Regions from separate parts of the Streptomyces sp. NPDC101191 genome, predicted to be linked through region 1. Evidence: riboswitches for the same ligand, from Rfam matches in the RefSeq annotation. Region 1 holds a riboswitch; each other region holds the start of a gene.

The links. Region 1 has a riboswitch for cobalamin ahead of ACIRQF_RS34385 (ABC transporter substrate-binding protein). Riboswitches for the same ligand answer to the same signal wherever they lie in the genome.
Region 2: it holds a riboswitch for cobalamin, as region 1 does, so the genes downstream of both, cobN (cobaltochelatase subunit CobN) here and ACIRQF_RS34385 (ABC transporter substrate-binding protein) in region 1, are expected to answer to the same signal.
Region 3: it holds a riboswitch for cobalamin, as region 1 does, so the genes downstream of both, ACIRQF_RS14630 (CbtB-domain containing protein) here and ACIRQF_RS34385 (ABC transporter substrate-binding protein) in region 1, are expected to answer to the same signal.
Region 4: it holds a riboswitch for cobalamin, as region 1 does, so the genes downstream of both, metE (5-methyltetrahydropteroyltriglutamate--homocysteine S-methyltransferase) here and ACIRQF_RS34385 (ABC transporter substrate-binding protein) in region 1, are expected to answer to the same signal.

Annotation. Positions count from the first base shown of each region.
Region 1 covers NZ_JBIWOU010000012.1:104,726-110,010, forward strand. Annotated here, with positions in the region: gene ACIRQF_RS34375 (ABC transporter ATP-binding protein) at 1-124, opposite strand, end outside; gene ACIRQF_RS34380 (FecCD family ABC transporter permease) at 121-1,140, opposite strand; gene ACIRQF_RS34385 (ABC transporter substrate-binding protein) at 1,137-2,105, opposite strand; cobalamin riboswitch at 2,148-2,278, opposite strand; gene ACIRQF_RS34390 (Mov34/MPN/PAD-1 family protein) at 2,289-2,714, opposite strand; gene ACIRQF_RS34395 (amino acid permease) at 2,791-4,227, opposite strand; gene ACIRQF_RS34400 (DUF2017 domain-containing protein) at 4,652-5,236, opposite strand; gene clpS (ATP-dependent Clp protease adapter ClpS) at 5,236-5,285, opposite strand, start outside.
Region 2 covers NZ_JBIWOU010000003.1:325,343-330,627, reverse strand. Annotated here, with positions in the region: gene ACIRQF_RS14690 (precorrin-2 C(20)-methyltransferase) at 1-859, opposite strand, end outside; gene ACIRQF_RS14685 (precorrin-8X methylmutase) at 856-1,491, opposite strand; gene ACIRQF_RS14680 (cobalamin biosynthesis protein CobG) at 1,506-2,735, opposite strand; cobalamin riboswitch at 2,827-2,966, shown strand; gene cobN (cobaltochelatase subunit CobN) at 3,042-5,285, shown strand, end outside.
Region 3 covers NZ_JBIWOU010000003.1:315,300-320,584, forward strand. Annotated here, with positions in the region: gene ACIRQF_RS14615 (glycosyltransferase family 2 protein) at 1-823, shown strand, start outside; gene ACIRQF_RS14620 (D-2-hydroxyacid dehydrogenase family protein) at 876-1,835, shown strand; gene ACIRQF_RS14625 (CbtA family protein) at 1,921-2,763, opposite strand; gene ACIRQF_RS14630 (CbtB-domain containing protein) at 2,779-3,009, opposite strand; cobalamin riboswitch at 3,045-3,185, opposite strand; gene ACIRQF_RS14635 (histidine phosphatase family protein) at 3,237-3,830, shown strand; gene ACIRQF_RS14640 (GntR family transcriptional regulator) at 3,840-4,196, opposite strand; gene ACIRQF_RS14645 (hypothetical protein) at 4,230-5,168, opposite strand.
Region 4 covers NZ_JBIWOU010000002.1:635,903-641,187, forward strand. Annotated here, with positions in the region: gene ACIRQF_RS09935 (hypothetical protein) at 1-1,189, opposite strand, end outside; gene ACIRQF_RS09940 (DUF4239 domain-containing protein) at 1,298-2,107, opposite strand; cobalamin riboswitch at 2,267-2,485, shown strand; gene metE (5-methyltetrahydropteroyltriglutamate--homocysteine S-methyltransferase) at 2,621-4,963, shown strand; gene ACIRQF_RS09950 (GNAT family N-acetyltransferase) at 5,257-5,285, shown strand, end outside.

The sequences.
Region 1 (5,285 bases):
GCAGGGTGGTCTTGCCGCTGCCGTTGGGGCCGACGAGGCCGACGGTCTCGCCGGGGCGGACGACCAGGTCGGCGGCGTGCAGCCGGTCCTCGTACGACATCCCCCGCACGCGCAGTCCGGTCATGCGGGCACTCCTTCCGCGCGGCGGCGCATCAGCCAGAGGAAGAACGGGCCGCCGGTGAGGGCGGTGAGGACGCCGACGGGGATGTCCTGGGGCGCGGCGAGGGTACGGGCGGCGAGGTCGGCGAGGACCAGGGCGACGGCCCCGCCGAGGGCGGCGACCGGCAGGAGCCGGCGGTGCGGTGCGCCGACGGCCAGCCGGGCGGCGTGCGGGACCATCAGGCCGACGAAGCCGACGGCGCCGCTGGCCGCGACCATGACGGCGGTGACCAGGGAGGCGAGGACGAAGACGGCGGCGCGGAAGCGGGCGGTGTCCAGGCCGAGGACGGTGGCGCCCTCCTCGCCGACGAGCAGCAGGTCGAGCGGCCGGGCGAGGGTGAGCAGGAGGCCGATGCCGACGGCGAGGACGGCGGCGGGCAGCACGAGGCTGTCCCAGCGGGCGCTGCCGAGGCCGCCGAGGGACCAGAACAGCGCCTCCTGGAACTGTTCGGGCCGGCCCGCGACGACCAGGAGCAGGGTGGTGAGCGCGGACAGGATGTAGGAGACGGCCACGCCCGCGAGCACGAGCCGGGCGCCGGTGAGGGTGCCGCCGCGCCGGGCGAGGGCGTAGACGAGGACGAGCGAGAGCAGGGCGCCGGCGAAGGCCCCGGCGGGCAGGGCGACGCTCGTGGTGAGGCCGCCGGCCACGCCGAGGACGAGGACGCCCACGGCGCCCGCGGAGGCTCCGGAGGAGATCCCGAGCAGGAAGGGGTCGGCGAGCCGGTTGCGGACGAGGGCCTGGAGGACGGCACCGACGACGGCGAGTCCGGCGCCCACGATCGCGCCGAGCAGCACCCGGGGCAGGCGTACGTCGAGCACGATCGTGCGGTACGGGGAGGGCCCGGCCCGCCCGGTCAGGGCGTCGAGCACCTGGCCGGGCGGGACGCGGACGGAGCCGAGCGCGAGCGAGGCGACGACGGCCGCGGCGAGCGCCACGAGCAGCCCGGCGACGACGGCCGGGTACCGCTGCGCGGGGCTCATCGGGCGGGGTGCAGCTGGGCGGCGAGCTTGTCGACGGCGGCGGGGGCCCGCACGCCGAGGACCGTGTCGGAGAGCGGCATGACGGCGAAGCGGCGGTTCCTGATCGCGGGGACCTCACGCAGGGCGGGGTCGTCGAGCAGGCGCTTCTTCTTCTGCTCGACGGTGGTGGTCCCGTAGTCGTAGATGACGACGACCTCGGGCCGGCGGGCCACGACCTGTTCCCAGGTGGCGTCGCCGAAGGTCTTGTCGAGGTCGGCGAAGACGTTGCGGCCGCCGGCACGGGTGATGATCTCGTTGCCGATGCCCTTGCCGCCGGCGGTGAACGCGGTCTTGTCGCCGCTGTCGTAGACGAAGACGGAGACGGGGGCGACTCCCCCGAGGCGCTTCTCGGCGCCGGCGACGGTGTCCTTCGCCGTGCGGACCCAGGCCTCGGCCCGGTCGGCGGCGCCGAAGGTGCGTCCGACCTCGTCGACCTCGCGGTAGAGGTCGGCGAAGGAGCTCCTGCCGGTCGGGCAGGACTCGGTGTTGAGGCGGGTGGCGATCCCGGAGCGCTCCAGGTCGGGGCGGGCGCGGCCGGCGGTGGCGTCGAAGGCGGAGGCGTACCCCCCGTAGACGAAGTCCGGGTCCGCGGCGAGCAGCGCCTCCTTGGAGGGGTACTCCTTCGCGAGCACGGGGACGGAGTCGTAGGCCTTCCGGTAGGCCGGGAGGACCGCGTCGTCGAGGTAGGCGGTGCCGGCCAGGGACTTCTCCAGGCCGAGGGCGAGCATGACCTCGGTGACGTGCTGGTTCATGGTCACCGCGCGGTGCGGCGGCGCCTGGTAGGTGGTCGTCACACCGCAGTTGGTGACGGTGTACGGGAAGCCGGGCGCGGGCCGGGCCGAGGGCGTGCCGGCGGGGGCCGAGCAGGCGGCGAGAAGGGATATCAGCGCGGCGGCGGGCAGCAGCGGCGTACGGCGCCAGGACATGACGGAACGGGCCTCCTGACGGGGATCTCCGCGTCCCCGGTCGGTGGTGGGAAGGCGGCAGGTCAGTTCCTGGCTTCCACCCCGGGAGGGTGGTCACAGTGGCGGGACCGTGCCGGATTCGCACCGGCTTCCTGGTTCCTGCCGCCCGTTGGTCGCGCTCAGTCTCGCATGATCATCGGGCGGTCACCCGTACGCCTCGACGACCTTGACCTCTTCCTCCGTCACGACGCCGTCGACGATCGTGTAGGAGCGGAACTGGAAGGGGCCCGCGCCGTCGGTGTCGGCCGTGGAGACGAGGACGTAGTGGGCGTTCGGCTCGTTGGCGTAGGAGATGTCCGTGCGCGACGGGTAGGCCTCGGTCGCGGTGTGCGAGTGGTAGACGATCACGGGCTCCTCGTCCCGGTCGTCCATGTCGCGGTAGAGCTTCAGCAGGTCCCCGGAGTCGAACTCGTAGAAGGTGGGCGAGCGCGCGGCGTTCAGCATGGGGATGAAGCGCTCGGGGCGGCCGCTGCCGACCGGACCCGCGACCACGCCGCAGGCCTCGTCGGGGTGGTCCGCACGGGAGTGTTCCACGATCTGGTCGAACAGGGCTCGGGTGATGGTCAGCATGCCGACAGGATAAGCAGACGGGCCGCCCCGTACCGAGGAGTGGTACGAGACGGCCCGAATGCCGAGACGATGCAGGTCAGGACCGCTTGGCGAAGGCGACGCCCTCGGGGTTGCGGGCCTTGAGCACCAGGTAGGAGACGGCCAGGAGCAGACCCCAGACCGGCGCGCCGTACAGCGCGACCCGGTTGTCCTGGTCCATGCCCATGGTGACGATGACCATGCCGATGAAGGCGAGCGAGAAGACGCTGAACCAGATGCCGCCCGGCGCCTTGAACGAGGACTGCGGCAGCTCGCCCCGGTCGGCCTTGAGCCGGTAGCGGATCTGGCAGATCAGGATGACGATCCAGGCCCACATGCCGGAGATGGTGGCGAAGGAGACGACGTAGTTGAACGCCTCGCCGGGCCACTGGTAGTTGATCCAGACGCCGACCATCATCAGCGCGGCCGAGACGGTGGTGCCGACCAGCGGGGTGCCGGACTTCGTGAGCTTCGTGAAGACCTTCGGGCCCTGGCCGTTGAGCGCGAGGTCGCGCAGCATGCGGCCGGTCGAGTACATGCCCGAGTTGCAGGAGGACAGGGCCGCCGTCAGGACGACGAAGTTGACGATCGCGGCGCCGATGCCGAGGCCCATCTTCTCGAAGGCCGCGACGAACGGGCTGACGCCCGGCTTGAACGCGGTCCACGGGACGACGGAGAGGATCATGATCAGCGCGCCGACGTAGAAGACGGCGATGCGCCACGGCACGGTGTTGATGGCCTTCGGCAGGACCGTCTTCGGGTCCTTCGACTCGCCCGCGGTGACGCCGACCAGCTCGACGGCGAGGAAGGCGAACATGACCATCTGAAGGGTCATCAGGGTCGAGAAGATGCCGTCCTTGCCGGCGAAGAAGCCGCCGTCGTTCCACAGGTGGGTGACCGAGGCGGTGTCGCCGGCGTCGGAGAAGCCGAGGGTGAGGATGCCGGCACAGATGAGGATCATGCCGACGATCGCGGTGACCTTGACCATCGAGAACCAGAACTCCAGCTCACCGAAGAGCTTCACGGAGATCAGGTTGGCGCCGTAGAGGATCACGGTGAAGACGAGGGCGGACAGCCACTGCGGGATGTCCCACCAGTACGTCATATAGGTGGCGGCGGCGGTGACTTCGGTGATGCCGGTGACGACCCAGAAGAGCCAGTAGGTCCAGCCGGTCACGAAGCCCGCGAAGGGGCCGATGAACTCTCGCGCGTACTCCGAGAAGGAGCCCGACACGGGGCGGTACATGAGGAGTTCACCGAGCGCCCGCATGATGAAGAAGATGACGAGGCCCGCGATGGCGTACGCGAGGATCAGGCTCGGTCCCGCGATCGAGATGCCCTTGCCCGCGCCGAGGAAGAGGCCGGTGCCGATGGCGCCGCCGATCGCGATCATCTGGATCTGACGTGCACCGAGTGCCCGGTGGTAGCCCTCGCCCGCCGCGGTGTCCGCGGCCCCGTTGCCGTCGTGCTGCTGGTCGACCTGCGCAGAGGTCATGGTGGTGCGCCTTTCTCCATGCTGATCCGCGCACCGGCCGGCTCGGCCGTCTGTGCTGCGGACCAGGTCCTGATCCCCCCGGATGTGGAATGGAGTGCCACCGGCGGTCAGCCGGTCGAAGCGCCCCCGGGAACAGGGGTGGCGTCCCCGGGTGGTCGTGAAGATTTATCACGCGCTTAACCGTGATCGAGGACCCCATACGTGAGCTGCGCCACACGAAAAGAGGGTGGAAAGGGACTCAACGGAGCAAAGCGGGGCTCTTTGATAACGCATTCGTTATCCGGATTTGAGCGTCCGCTGAGCGAACACCCTCCGTGGGCGGGTGTCCAGCCGTGCCGGTGTCCGCCCGCGCGACCGGGGTCGCGCCTTCCGGACCAGGCCGGGCCGGGCACCGTGGGCCCGGCCCGATCCCGGAGGACACGCGCTACGGCATCAGCGTCTCGACGAGCGACTCCTGGAGCCCGCCGAGCCACAGGTACGCCATCACCATCGGCTTGCGCGGATCGGAGTCGGGCAGCCGGTACAACTGCTCGCTCTCGTCGTCCTCGGTGACGTCCAGGCGGGTGCCGATGGTCAGCCGCAGGTCGTTGAGCGCGCCGAGCCACGCACGGGACTCGTCGGGGGTGAGCTTGAGGACCCCGCCGCCCTCGCCGGCCGCCGCGGAGGCGAGCGCGTCGAGACTGCGGACCACCATGAGCGCGTCCTGGCGCTTGCGCGCCCGCAGGTCGTTCTCGGTGAAGCGGCGGAAGTCGGCCGCCGCCTGGCGCAGCTCGTCGGTGTCGTCCCCGTACGCGTCGGGGAAGAGCCGGCGCAGCGCGGGGTCGGCGGGCGGCTCGCTCGGGCCCTCGGCGAAGAGAGCGGCCAGCGGGTCCTCGCCCTCGACGGGCTCGTCCCCGGGGCCGATCAGCTCCATGAGCTGGACGGCGAGGGAGCGCAGGATGGAGATCTCGACCTCGTCGAGCGCGACGGCCGCGCCGCCGCCCGGGAGGGACTCGAAGTGGCCCGCCATCAGCCGCGGTCCTGGGAGAGGGTCGCCCACAGCCCGTAACCGTGCATCG
Region 2 (5,285 bases), on a different contig from region 1:
CGAGGTACGTGGTGTAGCCGACGAGGTCGTCGGCGTTGACGAGCGCGCCGCGGGACTCGGGGGTCAGCCACGGTGCTCCGGCCGGGCCGGTGCCGACGACGACGACCTCGCCGCCGGTCTCCCGGGACTCGGGGGCCACGGCGTCGATGCGGGAGGGGAGGACGGCCACCGAGAAGTACGGGACGGAGGCCGGGTCGACGTCGGCCAGGGCGTCCGTGCGCTCGCCCGCCATGAACGCGCGCTCCACGTAGCGCGCGTCCTCCAGGCGGCCCGCTCGCTCCAGGGCCCGCCGTACGGTCGGGAAGGTGCGGCCGAGCTTCATCACGACGGCCGAGTCGGTGCCCGCGAGGCGGGCGGTCAGCTCGTCCTCCGGAAGGGTGCCGGGGATGATCGTCAGCACCTCCTCCGCCTCGCACAGCGGCTCGCCCAGCCGGGCGGCGGCGGCGCTCACGGACGTGACGCCGGGGATGACGGTGGTGTCGTAGCGGTGCGCGAGCCGCTTGTGCATGTGCTGGTAGGAGCCGTAGAAGAGCGGGTCGCCCTCGGCGAGGACGGCGACCGTGCGCCCGGCGTCGAGGTGGGCGGCGAGGCGGGCCGAGGCCTCCTCGTAGAAGTCGTCGAGCGCGCCCCGGTAGCCGCCGGGGTGGTCGGTGGTCTCCACCGTGAGCGGGTACACCAGCCGCTCCTCGATGTGGTCCTCGCGCAGGTGCTCGGCCGCGATGGAGCGCGCGATGGACCGGCCGTGGCGGGCCGAGTGGTACGCGACCACGTCGGCCTCGGCGATGGCCTTCACGGCGGCCACGGTCATCAGGTTCGGGTCGCCGGGCCCGAGGCCCACGCCGTACAGCTTGCCGGTCACTTCTGGATCTCCGCTTCGTGCGCGAGGGCGTTGAGGGCCGCCGCGGTCATGGCGCTGCCGCCACGCCGGCCGCGGACGACGAGGTACTCCAGGCCGAGGGTGTTCGCGGCGAGGGCGTCCTTGGACTCGGCGGCGCCGATGAAGCCGACCGGGATGCCGAGTACGGCGGCGGGCCTGCCGGCGCCCTTCGCGATCATCTCCAGGAGGTGGAAGAGGGCGGTCGGCGCGTTGCCGATGGCGACGACGGAGCCCTCCAGGCGGTCCCGCCACAGCTCCATGGCCGCGGCCGAGCGCGTGGTGCCGAGCTCGGCGGCGAGCCCCGGGACCGCCGGGTCGGACAGGGTGCAGACCACGTCGTTGTCGGCGGGCAGCCGCTTGCGGGTGACCCCGCTGGCGACCATCTGCGCGTCGCACAGGATGGGGGCGCCCGCGCGGAGCGCGGCGCGGGCCGAGGCCACGACACCGGGGGAGTACGCGACGTCCTGGACGAGGTCGGTCATGCCGCAGGCGTGGATCATCCGCACCGCCACCGTGGCGACGTCGGCGGGCAGGTCCGCGAGATCCGCCTCGGCGCGGATCGTGGCAAAGGAGCGGCGGTAGATCTCCGCCCCGTCCTTCTCGTACTCGAACATCCTGGGGCTCTCGCTCATCTCGTCGTGGTCGTGGTGCGGGCCGTGGCGACCGCTTCGGGCAGGGAGGTACGGGGTGTGGGGACGCCGGCCACCAGATAGCCGCCGTCGCCGGTGGCGAGGACGTCGACCCAGGTGCCGTGCGGGTGGCCGCAGCGGCGTTCGCAGCCGGAGAAGTGCACGGGCAGGAGCCCCGCGGGCGCCCGGCGGGCCTCGGCGCGCACGTCGTCGAGGGCCTTGGCGCAGCCGGGGCGCCCGGTGCACGCGGTGACCCGGGCGCCGGGCGCGTCGGGGCCCGTGATCAGGCCGTGCGCGGCGAGTTCGGGGAGCCGGGCGGGGGCGGTGCGGACGACCGCTCCGCGCCAGGGCGTCAGCCGGATCCCGTCCGCGGGCGGCAGCGCCCGCAGCTGGGCGCCGGTCAGCCGGCCGAGGGGGGCGAGGACGTACACCGCTGCCGCGCCGAGGGCTCCCGGCACGGGCGGCGCGCCCTGCGGGAGCGGGGAGTCCGGCGCGGCCTCGGCCCGGATCCCGGCCTCCTCCAGCGCTCCGGTCAGGTCCGGCGCGTGGCCGGCGGGCAGTTCCCGTACCCGCCAGGCGCCGGTCCCGGCCGCCGCGGCGGTGTCCAGGAAGGCGAGCGCGGCGGCCAGGGCGGCGCGGGGCGCGTCGGCGGCGGGGACGCGGAGGACCTCGGGGCCCACCCGGAGGTCCGCGCCCGACGGCCCTGCGACCAAGGTCACATCGCCGCCGAGTCCGGCGACGTCGCCGCGCCCGTCGTCGAGGACGAAGAGAAACCGGCCCGAAAGGGACGCGGCCCGGGGCTCGTCGCACAGCAGCGCGTCCAGTTCGCGCACCCACAACTGCACGTCCCCGTGGCCGAGTCCGTCGAGGCCGGCGGCCGGCGAGGCGACGATGTTGCGCACCCGCTCGTGGGTGGGGGAGGGCAGCAGGCCGGCGGCGTCGAGGAGAGCGGCGAGCTCGGCGCCGCAGCCGTCCCGGAGGCCGCGCAGCTCGGCGTTGCCGCGCGAGGTGACACTGATGCCGCCGTCGCCCAGGGCCTCGGCAGCGGAGGCCAGCATCTCCACCTGACCTGCCGTCAAGAGGCCGCCGGGCAGGCGGAGTCGGGCCAGGAAGCCGTCGTCGGCGGCGTGCAGACGCAGCGCCCCCGGGCATGCGTCACCACGGTCCCGTATGAGTGGTTCGCCCCGTTCGGGCGAGCGGTGAGGGGTGGGCGGCATGGCGGCGAGCATACCCACGGCCCCGCGGCCGACCGAGGGCTCGCGCGGGGGTGTGATCAGGCCTACTCGCCCGCACCGCCCCACCCGTGGACCCGCACGATCTAGGATGCAGACCGGCATGGGGTCCCAGGACCCCGGGGAGGAAGCCCGGTGAGAATCCGGCGCGGTCCCGCCACTGTGAGCCGGTCCCGGGCACCCGGGCGACCGGTGAGTCAGGAACTCCCTTCCCCAGGCTCTCGGCTTCGCCCGAGCAGGGGAGGCCCCAACCCATACGACCACCCGGGGCGCGGACAACCCCGAGGAAGGCCTGAGCTCGCCATGCTCCTGCTGCTGTCGCACTCCGACACCGACCTGCTCAGCGCCCGTGCGGCGAACGCCGCCGAGGGCCCGGTCGCCTACCGCTTCGCCAACCCGGCCCGGCTGCCCCACGCCGACCTCCCCGCACTCCTCGACGGCGCCGAACTCGTCGTCGTCCGCCTCCTCGGCGGCCTGCGCTCCTGGCAGGAGGGCCTGGACACGGTCCTCGCCGCCGGGAAGCCGGTGGTCGTGCTCAGCGGCGAACAGGCGCCCGACGCCCAGCTGATGGAGGCCTCCACGGTTCCGGTCGGCGTCGCGACCGAGGCCCACGCCTACCTCGCGCACGGCGGCCCGGCCAACCTGGAGCAGCTGGCCCGCTTCCTGTCCGACACGGTCCTGCTGACCGGCCACGGCTTCGAGCCCCCGGCGCCCGCCCCCACCTGGGGCCCGCTGGAGCGGACCGCGAGGAACGAGACCGGCCCGACGGTCGCCGTGCTCTACTACCGCGCCCACCACATGAGCGGCAACACCGCCTTCGTCGGCGCCCTGTGCGACGCCGTCGAGGAGGCCGGCGGCCGGGCCAAGGCGCTGTACGTGGCGTCCCTGCGCGCTCCCGAGCCGGAGCTCCTCGACGAGCTGCGCGGTGCCGACGCCATCGTCACCACCGTCCTCGCTGCCGGCGGCACCAAGCCCGCCGAGGCGCAGGCCGGCGGCGACGAGGAGGCCTGGGACGCCGGCGCGCTCGCCGCGCTCGACGTGCCGATCCTGCAGGCGCTGTGCCTGACCGGCTCGCGCGCCGCGTGGGAGGAGAACGACGAGGGCCTGTCGCCGCTCGACGCCGCCAGCCAGGTGGCCGTCCCCGAGTTCGACGGGCGCCTGATCACGGTCCCGTTCTCCTTCAAGGAGATCGACGAGGACGGCCTCCCGGCGTACGTCGCCGACCCCGAGCGGGCCGCCCGGGTGGCCGGCATCGCCGTCCGGCACGCCCGCCTCCGGCACATCCCGAACGCCGAGAAGAAGCTGGCGCTCGTCCTCTCCGCGTACCCGACGAAGCACTCCCGGATCGGCAACGCGGTGGGCCTCGACACCCCCGCCTCGGCCGTCGCCCTGCTGCGCCGACTGCGCGCGGAGGGCTACGACTTCGGCCCGGTCGAGGACATCCCGGGTCTCGTCTCCGGCGACGGCGACGAGCTGATCTACGCCCTCATCGAGGCCGGCGGCCACGACCAGGACTGGCTCACCGAGGAGCAGCTGGCCCGCAACCCCGTCCGCATCCCGGCCGCCGACTACAAGCGCTGGTACGCCGAGCTGCCGGCCGAGCTGCGCGAGCAGGTGGAGGAGCACTGGGGCCCGGCGCCCGGCGAGATGTTCCTCGACCGCTCGCGCAACCCGGAAGGCGACATCGTGCTCGGCGCGCTGCGCCGGGGGAACCTGCTGGTCCTCATCCAGCCGCCGCGCGGCTTCGGCGAGAACCCGATCGCGATCTACCACGACCCCGACCTGCCGCCGTCCCACCACTACCTGGCGGCCTACCGCTGGATCGCCGCCCGGGCCGAGGACGGCGGCTTCGGCGCCGACGCGATGGTGCACCTGGGCAAGCACGGCAACCTGGAGTGGCTGCCCGGCAAGAACGCGGGCCTGTCCGCCGCGTGCGGCCCGGACGCGGCCCTCGGCGACCTGCCGCTGGTCTACCCGTTCCTCGTCAACGACCCGGGCGAGGGCACCCAGGCCAAGCGCCGGGTGCACGCGACCCTCGTCGACCACCTGGTGCCGCCGATGGCCCGCGCCGACTCCTACGGCGACATCGCGCGGCTGGAGCAGCTGCTCGACGAGTACGCGCAGATCAGCAGCATGGACCCGGCGAAGCTGCCCGCGATCCGCGCCCAGATCTGGACGCTGATCCAGGCCGCGAAGCTGGACCACGACCTGGGCATGGACGACCGCCCGGACGACGACGGTTTCGACGACTTCCTGCTGCACGTCGACGGCTGGCTGTGCGAGGTCAAGGACGCCCAGATCCGCGACGGTCTGCACGTCCTCGGCGGCGCCCCGACCGGCCCCGAGCGGGTCAACCTGGTCCTGTCGATCCTGCGCGCCCGCCAGATCTGGGGCGGCACCCAGGCGCTGCCCGGTCTGCGCGAGGCCCTCGGCCTGGACGAGTCGGCCGCGACCCGGACGACCGCCGACGAGGCGGAGGCGAAGGCGCGCGAGCTGGTCGAGGCGATGGAGGCCGCCGACTGGGCCGTGGACGCGGTCCCGGCCCTG
Region 3 (5,285 bases), on a different contig from region 1:
GCGCATGGTGGAGCTGGCCCGGCCGTACGCGCTGAAGTGGATCAGCCCCGAGATCCTCGCCGAGAAGTCCGTCCACGAGAAGCTCGTCGCGCACTGCCTGCGCGAGGGGCTGGTGGACGAGCTCGCCGCCGTCGTGCGGTGGAACCGCGACGGGCAGCCCGGCAAGGCCGTGATCCGCGACGGACGGCTGTACGCGGCACCACCGTTCCCGGCCGTCGAGTCCCCGCTGCACGCGGAGTTGTGCGACATCACCACCGCCGCCCTCGGCGTCAGCCCGCGCCGCCGAGTCGAGCGGCTCGCCTGGCGCGGCACCGTCCTGGAGCTCTCCGGATACGCCTACCTCGACCAGGTCGACACGGACGACCTGGTGACCGAGCTCGTCCTCCGGCACGCCGGCACCGGGCGCGAGATCGCCCTCCCCGCCGAGCAGGTCCCCTCTCCGCATCTGACCGTCACCCGCGGCAAGGAGACCTACGACTACGGGCGGGCCTGCTTCCGCGCCTCCGTCGACCTGGCCACCGCCGACGGCGGCACCGTCCTCCCCAAGGGCGACTGGCACCTCTCGCTGCGCTGCACCTCGCACGGCCTGAGCGCCCGCGGCAGCCTCGGCGGCGCCCTCGGCGGCAAGGTCAGCAAGCGCGCCGACGAGCACGCCGTCTCGCTGCCCGGCTCGGGCAGGAAGCCGCACACCGTACGGATCGGGCCGCGCGGCGACCAGCTGGTCCTCCAGATCAAGCCGGCCCCGTCGGCGGTCTCCGCGTACGCCCTCAGCTACGGGTGGAAGGCCGCCCGCGCGGTCAAGGCCCGGATCAACTGGCAGTAGCCGCGCGCCCCCGGCGGGCCGCGGCCGGCTCACGTCCGCCATCATGCGGTGCATGAAGCTGCGTTGCGCGATCCTCGACGACTACCAGGGCGTCGCCCTCTCCTCCGCCGACTGGGGCCCGCTCGACGGGCGGGTCGAGGTGCGCGTCCTGCGGGAGCACCTCGTCGACCGGGACCAGCTCGTCGCCGCCGTCGAGGACTGCGAGATCCTCGTCGTGATGCGGGAGCGCACCCCCGTCGACGCCGCGCTCCTCGCCCGCCTGCCCCGGCTGCGGCTGCTGATCACCTCCGGGATGCGCAACGCGTCCGTCGACGTGGCCGCCGCCCGCGCCCGGGGCGTCACCGTCTGTGGCACGGACAGCAGTTCCGTACCGCCCAGCGAACTCACCTGGGCGCTGATCCTGGGGCTCGTCCGGCAGGTGCACACGGAGAGCCGGGCGATGCGCGACGGCGGACCCTGGCAGTCGACCGTCGGCGCGGACCTGGAGGGCCGCACCCTCGGCCTCGTCGGCCTCGGCAGGATCGGAGGTCGCACGGCGCGGATCGGGCAGGCCTTCGGCATGGACGTGATCGCCTGGAGCCCGAACCTCACCGACGAGCGCGCGGCCGGGCACGGCGTACGGCGCGCGGCCTCGCTCCACGAACTGCTCGGAGCCGCCGACGTCGTCTCCCTGCACCTGGTGCTCTCCGACCGCACCCGCGGCCTGATCGGGGAGCCGGAACTGCGGGCCATGCGCCGGAGCGCGTATCTCGTCAACACCTCACGGGCCGGTCTCGTCGACGGCCCGGCACTGCTCGGCGCCCTGCGCGAGGGCCGGATCGCGGGGGCTGGCCTGGACGTGTACGAGACTGAGCCGCTGCCCGCCGACGACCCGCTGCGCACCCTGCCGAACGTCCTCGCGCTGCCGCACCTCGGCTACGTCACCGAGGGCAACTACGCCCGCTACTTCGGCCAGGCGGTCGAGGACATCGAGGCCTTCCTGGACGGCACGCCGGTGCGGGAGCTGGCCTGATCCGAAAGAAACCGGCCTGGAACGCGACCGGCCCCGCCCGCCTCATCGGGCGGACGGGGCCGGTCGCGTCGGCGCGGCACCGGGTTCAGGCGGCCGGTGCGGCCGCCCCGACGGCTTGCGCCGTCTCCGTCCTCGGTGCGAGGAGCCGTTCCGCGAGCAGCCCGAAGGCGAGTCCGAAGACCACCCACAGGGCCGCCTGGATGCCCAGCGTCGCGAGCCGGAAGTCCCACAGCACGGCGGCGGGGAAGGTACCCGCCACCGAGTCCTCGTTCCCGGGCAGGAACGCGCAGGCGATCCCGACCGCGGCGACGAAACCGAGGCCCGCGACGACGGTCGCGTTCCAGTTGCCGAGGCGCGGCGCGAGCCGGCGGCCCGCGACGACCGCGGCGATGCCGAGCAGCACGCTCAGCAGGATCATCAGGAAGAACAGCGTGGTGCGCTTCCCGATGGTGTCCGGATTGCCGACGGCCGGAGGGGTCGCCGGGTACTTCAGGAACGGCACCAGATACACCGTGGTGAAGGCCGCCGCCGCGACGAGCGCCGCGGTGGCCTTCGCGGTGAACCGGCCGACCCGGCCCAGGACGAAGCAGAACGCCAGGGAGGCGATGCCGCCGAGGGCGACGCCGTAGACGAGGACGCCGGTGGCGAGACCCGCGGTGGACTGCAGGTCCCGGCTGACGATCTCCTCCTCGGAGTCGGCCTGGGTGGCCGCTCCGTTGGCGCCGTGGTCGTGCGCCGGCGCGGCGTGCTCCGCCTTGGCGGCGGCCTCCTCGACGGCGATCGAGGCGTTGACGGACGGCTCACCGGCGACGTAGGCGACGGCGAAGGCGAACAGTCCGGCGATCAGACCCGCGAGCAGGCCGCGGAGCAGGAGTCTTCCGACGAGCGAGCCCGTGGGGGCGGTGGGGACGTGAGCGGGGGACGACATGACTGCGGTGGCCCCTCAGTGGCAGGGGAAACCGAGCAGGTGACGTCCGTCGTGCACCCACTCGTGCACGTCGCTGCCGGCGAACAGAGAGGTGGCACCCTGCTCCGCGCCGACGAAGTAGAGCGCGACGAGCATCAGGACACCGACGAACAGCGCCCAGGGCAGCACGGCGCGGACCGGCAGCGTGAGCGGGACCGTGACGGCGGGGGTGGACGGAACGGCGGGCGACGCAATGGCCTCGGCCATGGTGGAACCTCCTCGGGAACTCGCGTCCCATACGGTGGTGCGCGACGACGGTCGTCGGGTCTGACTCACCGCCCACGGGCTGGGGGCGGCTCACAGTGGCGCGACCGTGCCGGACTTGCACCGGGCTTCCGTCTCGCCGTCGTCGTTCATATGGAAATGTCGACTGACGGTACCGCGCCGATCACTACACGCCAAGACCGCCTGAAACGCTGAGGGATGAATCACCCATGACCACGCCCACGTCCGCGCCCGGGACCGGCAGCGGGACCGTGCGCCTCGCCCTGATCGCGCCCGCCATGAACCGGGGCCTGCGCGAGGCGCGGTTCGACGACGCCGGTCCGCTGGAGCCGCCGCGGGACGGGAGCGTCGCCCCGCTGTGCCCCGGGCCCCGGGTCCGGCTGCTCCGTTCGCCGTCGCCCCGCTGCGCGCACACGGCCGCCCTCCTCGGCCACGCGGACGTGGCCGCCGAACCGGCGCTCGCGGGCTGCGCGATGGGCCGGTGGCGCGGCCGGAGCCTGGACGAACTCAGCGCCGGCGAACCGGAGTCGGTGGCCGCGTGGCTGTCCGATCCGGCCGCCGCCCCGCACGGCGGCGAGTCCCTGCGGGAACTGCGCGCCCGGGTCGCGGACTGGATGGACGCCCTGGAGCCGGGCACCGTCATCGCCTTCGCGGAGGCGGACGTGATCCGCGCGGGCGTCGCGCACGCGCTGGGCGCACCGGAGGCGGTCTTCTGGCGCCTCGACGTGCGCCCGCTGGAACGGGTCGAGCTGTCGGGCCGCTCGGGGCGCTGGAACGTGCGCCTGGGAGCGCCGGCCGGCTGATGCCGCCCGTCAACCGAGTCCCGACCGGGCGAGGTCCAGGAACTCCTCGTCCGTGAGGCCGAGGCGCCGGGCCTCGGCGGCCAGCTCCCGCAGGCGCTCGACGAGCTGGGCGCGGCCGGGACCCTGCGCGCCCGCCACGATCACGGCGCCCCGGCCGCGGCGCAGCTCGATCAGGCCCTCCTCGCGCAGGCGTTGGTAGCCGCGCAGCACGGTGTGGACGTTGACGCCGAGGGAGTCCGCGAGCTCCCTGGCGGCGGGCAGGCGTTCGCCGGGGGCGGCGGTGCCGTCGGCGAGGGCGCCGCGGACGCAGGCGGCGATCTGGTCGCCGAGCGGGGCGGCGGAGGCGGGGTCGACCCGGAAGAGCACGGTCAGATCCTCTCAGTCCCGGCGATGTCCCGCTCAGGCACGGGTGACCAGCGTGTTGAGCAGGCCCGCGGCGGTCGCCGCGTCGCCGACGGTCACGACGAACTCCCAGCCGCCCGCCCGGCGTACGACGAGGGCCTCGCCGGAGCGCAGGACGAGACCGGAGCGGTGCGACCGGGTGCGGTAGCCCCAGCCGCCGAACTCGGCGAACGCGTCGACGTCGCGCACGCTCGCCGAGACCACCTCGTCGAGCGGGATCCGGATGCGCGGGCGGGACACCAGGGACGGGGTGACGGTCAGGCCGCGCCGGTCGACGGTGACCCGGACCTGCGAGAGCGCCAGCCCGGGCACCCCGACGACCAGGCCCACCAGGCCGATCAGGGCGTACGGCCAGGGGCCGAGGAACAGGGCCAGGAGCAGCCCCGCGGCGCCCGCGAGGAGGAAGCCGGCGGAGAGCGCGCCCGTCGCCCGCGAGCCGGTGACGCACGACCAGCCGGCCAGCTCGTGCGCGCCGAGGTCGAGACGGGGCTCACGGACCGGATCGGGCGTCCCGGGCGGGGGCTTCGGTACGAGGCGGGTGAGCGCGAGACCGGCGAGCGCGGCGAGTCCGGCGACGCCGGCGGCCAGGGAGAGCAGGGCGAGCGGGAAGCGGGCGTCGGGAGCGTCCGTCGCGGCGGCGTTGGCCCGGAGGAGCAGGTCGAGCAGGGCGACGGCGAAGCCAGCGGTGGCCCAGGCACCCCAGAGCGCGGAGCGCCGGACCAGCAGGGTCCAGCCGGCCCCGAGGGTGAGGAGCAGGGCGGTGCTGAGGGCGGCGTAGGTGCCGAGGCCGGTGAAGCCGTCCGGCCGGCCGCCGCCGGCGGTGAAGTGCGTGGCGAGCGGATCCGGGAGGCGGTCGTACCAGAGGGCGAGCAGCAGCAGATGGGTCGCGAGTGCGAGGACGAAGGGCGCGGCGGCGAGCGCGCGGAGACGGTTCATGAACCCCCCTTGGTTCTAGTTGTTTGCACTCTACTAGAACAACTACCGCGTGGGCGATCCCTTCCCGACCGCCGGGACCACCCCACCCTCACCCGGCGCACGGGTCGCCGGGACGCC
Region 4 (5,285 bases), on a different contig from region 1:
CGGTGCCGACCTCGACGCGGGCGACGGCGGGGCCGCCGAGCGCGTTGTCGCGGGGCACGGTGGCGCGGGCGACGACGCTGGGGGTGAGGGCGTCGGGCAGGGTGCCGAGGACGGTGTCGGCGCCGAAGGGGCCCCGGACCCCGCCGCTCAGCTGCAGGGTCGTGGTGCCGGCGAGGCTGATCAGCCGCGCCCTGGGGGCGTCCTGATCGACGCTCACCCCGGCGGCGAGGGTGATCGGCTGCCAGTCCGTGAGGACCTTCACGCCGTCGGTCTCCGGGGCCGCGGAGAAGGACATGATCGTGCAGGTCCGCGGGCCGGGGTCCTCGCAGGCGAAGCCGAAGTGCAGGTGCGGGACGCCGTCGCGGACGGAGACGGCCATGCCCTCCGCCTCGCGCCACTCCAGGCCGGGGCCGGCCGTGATGTGCCGGTGGTCGAGCAGGGCGCCGGTGGCCCACTCGAAGGCGGCGATGTGGGTGTTGCCGGGCAGCGGGGCGGCGTCGAGGCTCTGGCCCTTGAGCGTGTACAGCACACCGTCGTGGGACGCGTACCCCTGGAAGTCGACGCCGTCGGCGGGCACGTTCGGGGTGAGCCGCTGGAGCGGCTCCCAGACCCCGGCCGCCGCCTTGGCCAGGTCGTACCGCTCGAAGGTCATCACGCCGCCGAGGTTGAACCGGACGACGAGCTCATTGGCGCTGCGGTCGATCGTGGGAGTGATGCCGCGGCACGCCGGGTCGGGCCGGTAGGGCGGGGTGTGCGCCGGGGAGCCGTGGTCGATGGTCGTCCCGGTGCCGAACGGGAAGCTGGTGACGGCGGTGCCGTAGCCCTCGTTCTTGCTGTTGGGCGAGGACGCGGTCTCGGTCCAGAGCCAGATCGTCCCGTCGCGGTTCTCCACGCCCAGGCTGACGCCGTGTCCGAACCCGCGCAGGTACATGTATCCGGTGATCGCGCCGGCCTGGTCGAGCCGGGTCAGGCACAGGTCGCCGTTCGTCTTGCGGGTCGCGTAGTCGACGGCCGCCGGCTCGTCGGGCAGCCGGACGTCGCCCTGCATGATCTGCAGCACGAAGATGTCGCCGGACACCGGGTCGATGCCGAAGCCCTGCATGACCGTGCTGTGGTGGAGCGGACGCCGGTGGAGCAGTTTGCCCACCGGGCCCGCGATGTCTATCTGTCCTTCGATGGTGACGCTCAACGGCGCGGCTCCTCAGACGGATCGGTGACGACTCATGATCGAACCGCGCCAGTCTGCCAAACGCACGCGCTCCGCCGCGGCCCGCGGTGGGCGGACCGCGGCCGTCCGCTATTGCGGCCCGCCGCCGGGACCGGACCAGTACCGGGCGAGGGCCCCCTCCTTGTACGGCGTCGGGCTCACGCTGAGGTCCCCGGCGAAGGGGCGGTCGAGAACGAACACGAGCAGCAGGCTGAAGCCGATGAGGGCGGCGACCGACGAGACGAACAGGAGCTGGATCCGCATCCTGCGCATGCCGTAAAGGAAGGTGAGCGGGATGAGGACGAGCGCGCCACCGAAGGCCAGGACCTGGAGCAGCGGGGGCAGTTGCTGCTCGGCCATGGTCAGGCGCGCCCTGCGCTGGGCGGCGACGTCGTTGAGGTGACCGACGGCCGACTCGTAGAAGACCTCCTCGCGGGTGCTCGTCGGCTCGTAGGTCTGCAGCGCGTCGTAGACGGCCTGCAGCTTGCCGCCGGTGGTCCCGTAGTCGGGCGCTCCGGCGCGCATCCGGGGCCACTGGTCCTCCACCACGGTGTGGACGTAGCCGCTGAGCGCCTCGTCGACGCGGGCGCGGACCGGCGGCGGGAAGGCGGCGGCGTCGCGGGCGATGAGCGCGGCGTCGGTTGCCTCGGTGGCGACGATGGTCTGTGTGCTGTCCAGCTGCGTCCAGAGGGTGACGATGACGAAGGCCAGGATGATCCCGTAGATCGCGCCGAACATCCCCAGCGTCACCCCGACCATGTCGTTGTGCTCGCCCTCGGCCAGCGACGGGTACCTGCGACGGAAGAGCACGCTGCCGAGCACGGCCAGGAGGACCGTTCCGCCGACGGTGACGACGGTGAGCGTGAAGGTGCTGACGTTGTTGAGCAGCCAAAGCAACATGTACCGGCATACTAGGGATCGATCACCCGTCGCCGCCTGTCCGGAGGCCCCCGGGAGGGGCTTGATCACCCGCGCGTGTGAGCGGGGAACCCGCGGTTGCCTCGCTGTTCGGACATGACCCCTTCCGTCCGACACCACCCGGCCCGCGAGGGCCGCATGTAGGGTGACAGTGCAGCTGGTTCGCCCCCGCCATCCAGGCGGGCGCGTCGTAAGAGGGAACCCGGTGGGAATCCGGGACTGCCCCGCAGCGGTGAGCGGGAACGACCGCCGTCACACAGCACTGGACCGCACGGTCCGGGAAGCGACGGCCAGTAGGAGTCCTCCGTCAGGAGGGCGTGCCCGCGAGTCCGAAGACCTGCCCGTTGCCCGCACGCGGACGGCTCCGCGCGCGGAATCCCCGGTGACCTCGAGGGCGGGTCGGAGCGGAACGAGACGGACGACGGCGCCGGGCGCCTCCTCGCCTCCGTCGCGTCCGTCACCCCTTCGCGCCCCCGTCCCGCCGGGATCTCAGGGATGCAGATCGCGAAGGAGATCTCCGTGACCACGAGGACCGCACCCGCGGCGGCACAGGCCACCGTGTACGGCTACCCCCGTCAGGGCCAGGGCCGAGAGCTGAAGAAGGCCGTCGAGGGGTACTGGAAGGGACGGGTCGACGCCACGGCACTCCGGTCCGTCGCCGCCGGGCTGCGCGCCGCGAACGGGCGGCGCCTGGCCGAGGCCGGAATCGATGAAGTCCCCACCGGCGACTTCTCGTTGTACGACCACGTGCTCGACACCACCGTGATGGTGGGCGCGATCCCGGAGCGCCACCGGGAGGCCGTCGCCGCGGACCCGCTCGCCGGCTACTTCGCCATGGCGCGGGGCACACAGGAGGTCGCGCCGCTGGAGATGACGAAGTGGTTCGATACCAACTACCACTATCTCGTACCCGAGTTGGGACCGGGCACGGTGTTCTCGGCGCACTCCGCCCGGCAGGTCGCCGAACTGCGCGAGGCCCTCGCGCTCGGCCTGACCGCCCGGCCGGTCCTGGTCGGGCCCGTCACCTATCTGCTGCTCGCGAAGCCGGCGCCGGGCGTGGCCGCCGGCTTCGACCCGCTGACGCTGCTCGACCGGATCCTTCCCGTCTACGCGGAGGTGCTCGCCGACCTGCGGGCAGCCGGCGCGGAGTGGGTGCAACTGGACGAGCCCGCGCTCGTGCAGGACCGCACGCCGGCCGAGCTGAACGCCGCCGCACGCGCCTACCGGGATCTGGGCGCGCTCACCGACCGGCCGAAGCTCCTCGTCGCCTCCTACTTCGACCGCCTCGGCGACGCCCTGCCCGTCCTCGCCAAGGCGCCCGTCGAAGGACTCGCCCTCGACTTCACCGGCCCCGCCGCCGCCAACCTCGACGACCTGGCCGCAGTCGGCGGCCTCCCCGGCAAGCGTCTGGTCGCCGGCGTCGTCGACGGCCGCAACGTCTGGGTCGCCGACCTGGAGAAGGCCCTCGCCACCCTCGGCACGCTGCTCGGACTCGCCGGCCGCGTGGACGTCGCCGCCTCCTGCTCGCTCCTCCACGTGCCCCTCGACGCGTCCGCCGAGAAGGACGTCGACCCGCAGATCCTGCGCTGGCTCTCCTTCGCCCGGCAGAAGACGGCGGAGGTCGTGACCCTGGCGAAGGGCCTGTCGGCCGGCGCGGCCGCCGTGGCCGGGGAGCTGTCGGCGAACCGCGCCGCCCTCGCCTCCCGCGCGCACTCCCCCCTCACGCGGAACCCCGACGTGCGCGCCCGCGCGGCGGCCGTCACACCGGCCGACGCGCGCCGCTCGGAGGCGTACGCCGAGCGGGCAGCGGCGCAGCGGGCCCGTCTGCGCCTGCCGCTGCTCCCGACCACCACGATCGGCTCCTTCCCGCAGACCGCCGAACTGCGCGGCGCCCGCGCGGACCTGCGGGCCGGCCGGATCGACGCCGACGGCTACGAGGAGCGCATCCGCGCCGAGATCGAGGAGGTGGTCGCCTACCAGGAGGAGGCCGGTCTCGATGTCCTCGTCCACGGCGAACCCGAGCGCAACGACATGGTGCAGTACTTCGCCGAGCGGCTCGACGGCTACCTGGCCACCCGGCACGGCTGGGTCCAGTCGTACGGCACCCGCTACGTACGCCCGCCGATCCTGGCTGGGGACATCTCCCGCCCCGCGCCGATGACGGTCCGCTGGACCTCGTACGCCCAGTCCCTCACGGACCGGCCGGTCAAGGGCATGCTCACCGGGCCCGTCACCATGCTGGCCTGGTCCTTCGTCCGCGACGACCAGCCGCTCGCCGACACCGCCCGGCAGGTGGCGCTCGCCCTGCGCGACGAGGTGACCGACCTGGAGGCCGTGGGCACGTCTGTGATCCAGGTCGACGAGCCCGCGCTGCGCGAGACCCTGCCGTTGCGCGCCGCCGACCGTCCGGGCTATCTGGCCTGGGCGACGGAGGCGTTCCGCCTCAGCACCTGCGGGGTGCGGCCGGACACCCAGATCCACACCCACATGTGCTACGCCGAGTTCGGAGACATCGTCCAGGCCATCGACGACCTCGACGCCGACGTCATCAGCCTGGAGGCGGCCCGCTCCCACATGCAGGTCGCCCGCGAACTCGCCGCCCACGACTACCCGCGCGAAGCCGGACCGGGCGTCTGGGACATCCACTCCCCGCGCGTCCCGAGCCCGGAGGAGGCGGCCGCTTTGCTGCGCGCCGGTCTGCGTGCCATCCCGGCCGAGCGGCTGTGGGTCAACCCGGACTGCGGGCTGAAGACGCGCGGCTGGCCCGAGACCCGGGCCTCCCTGGACCACCTCGTGGCGGCGGCGCGGACGGTGCGCGCCGAGCTGTCCCCGTCCTGATCCCACCACCGCCGGGGGCGGGGCGCCGCGCTCCGCCCCCGGCGGGGGGCGGCCGACCCGGCCCCCGGTAACCGGTCCCGGCCGCCTGTCCGGGCCGCCCCCTTCCCCTCCGTCCGCCGATCCTTGCGGTCCCCGCGAACTTTCCCTTCTCTGCGGCCGCTGCGAAGGCTGCGTCCTCCGGTCTCCCCGATTCCTCGGTCCTCCGGGGCGGTCCCGGCGGCCCGATTCCTCGGTCCTGCGGGGCGGACCCGGCGCCGCCGGTCCCCTCCCCGTCGAGGGCGGCGCTCTCGCTCGTGGACGAGTTCGTCCACCTGCGGCGGCT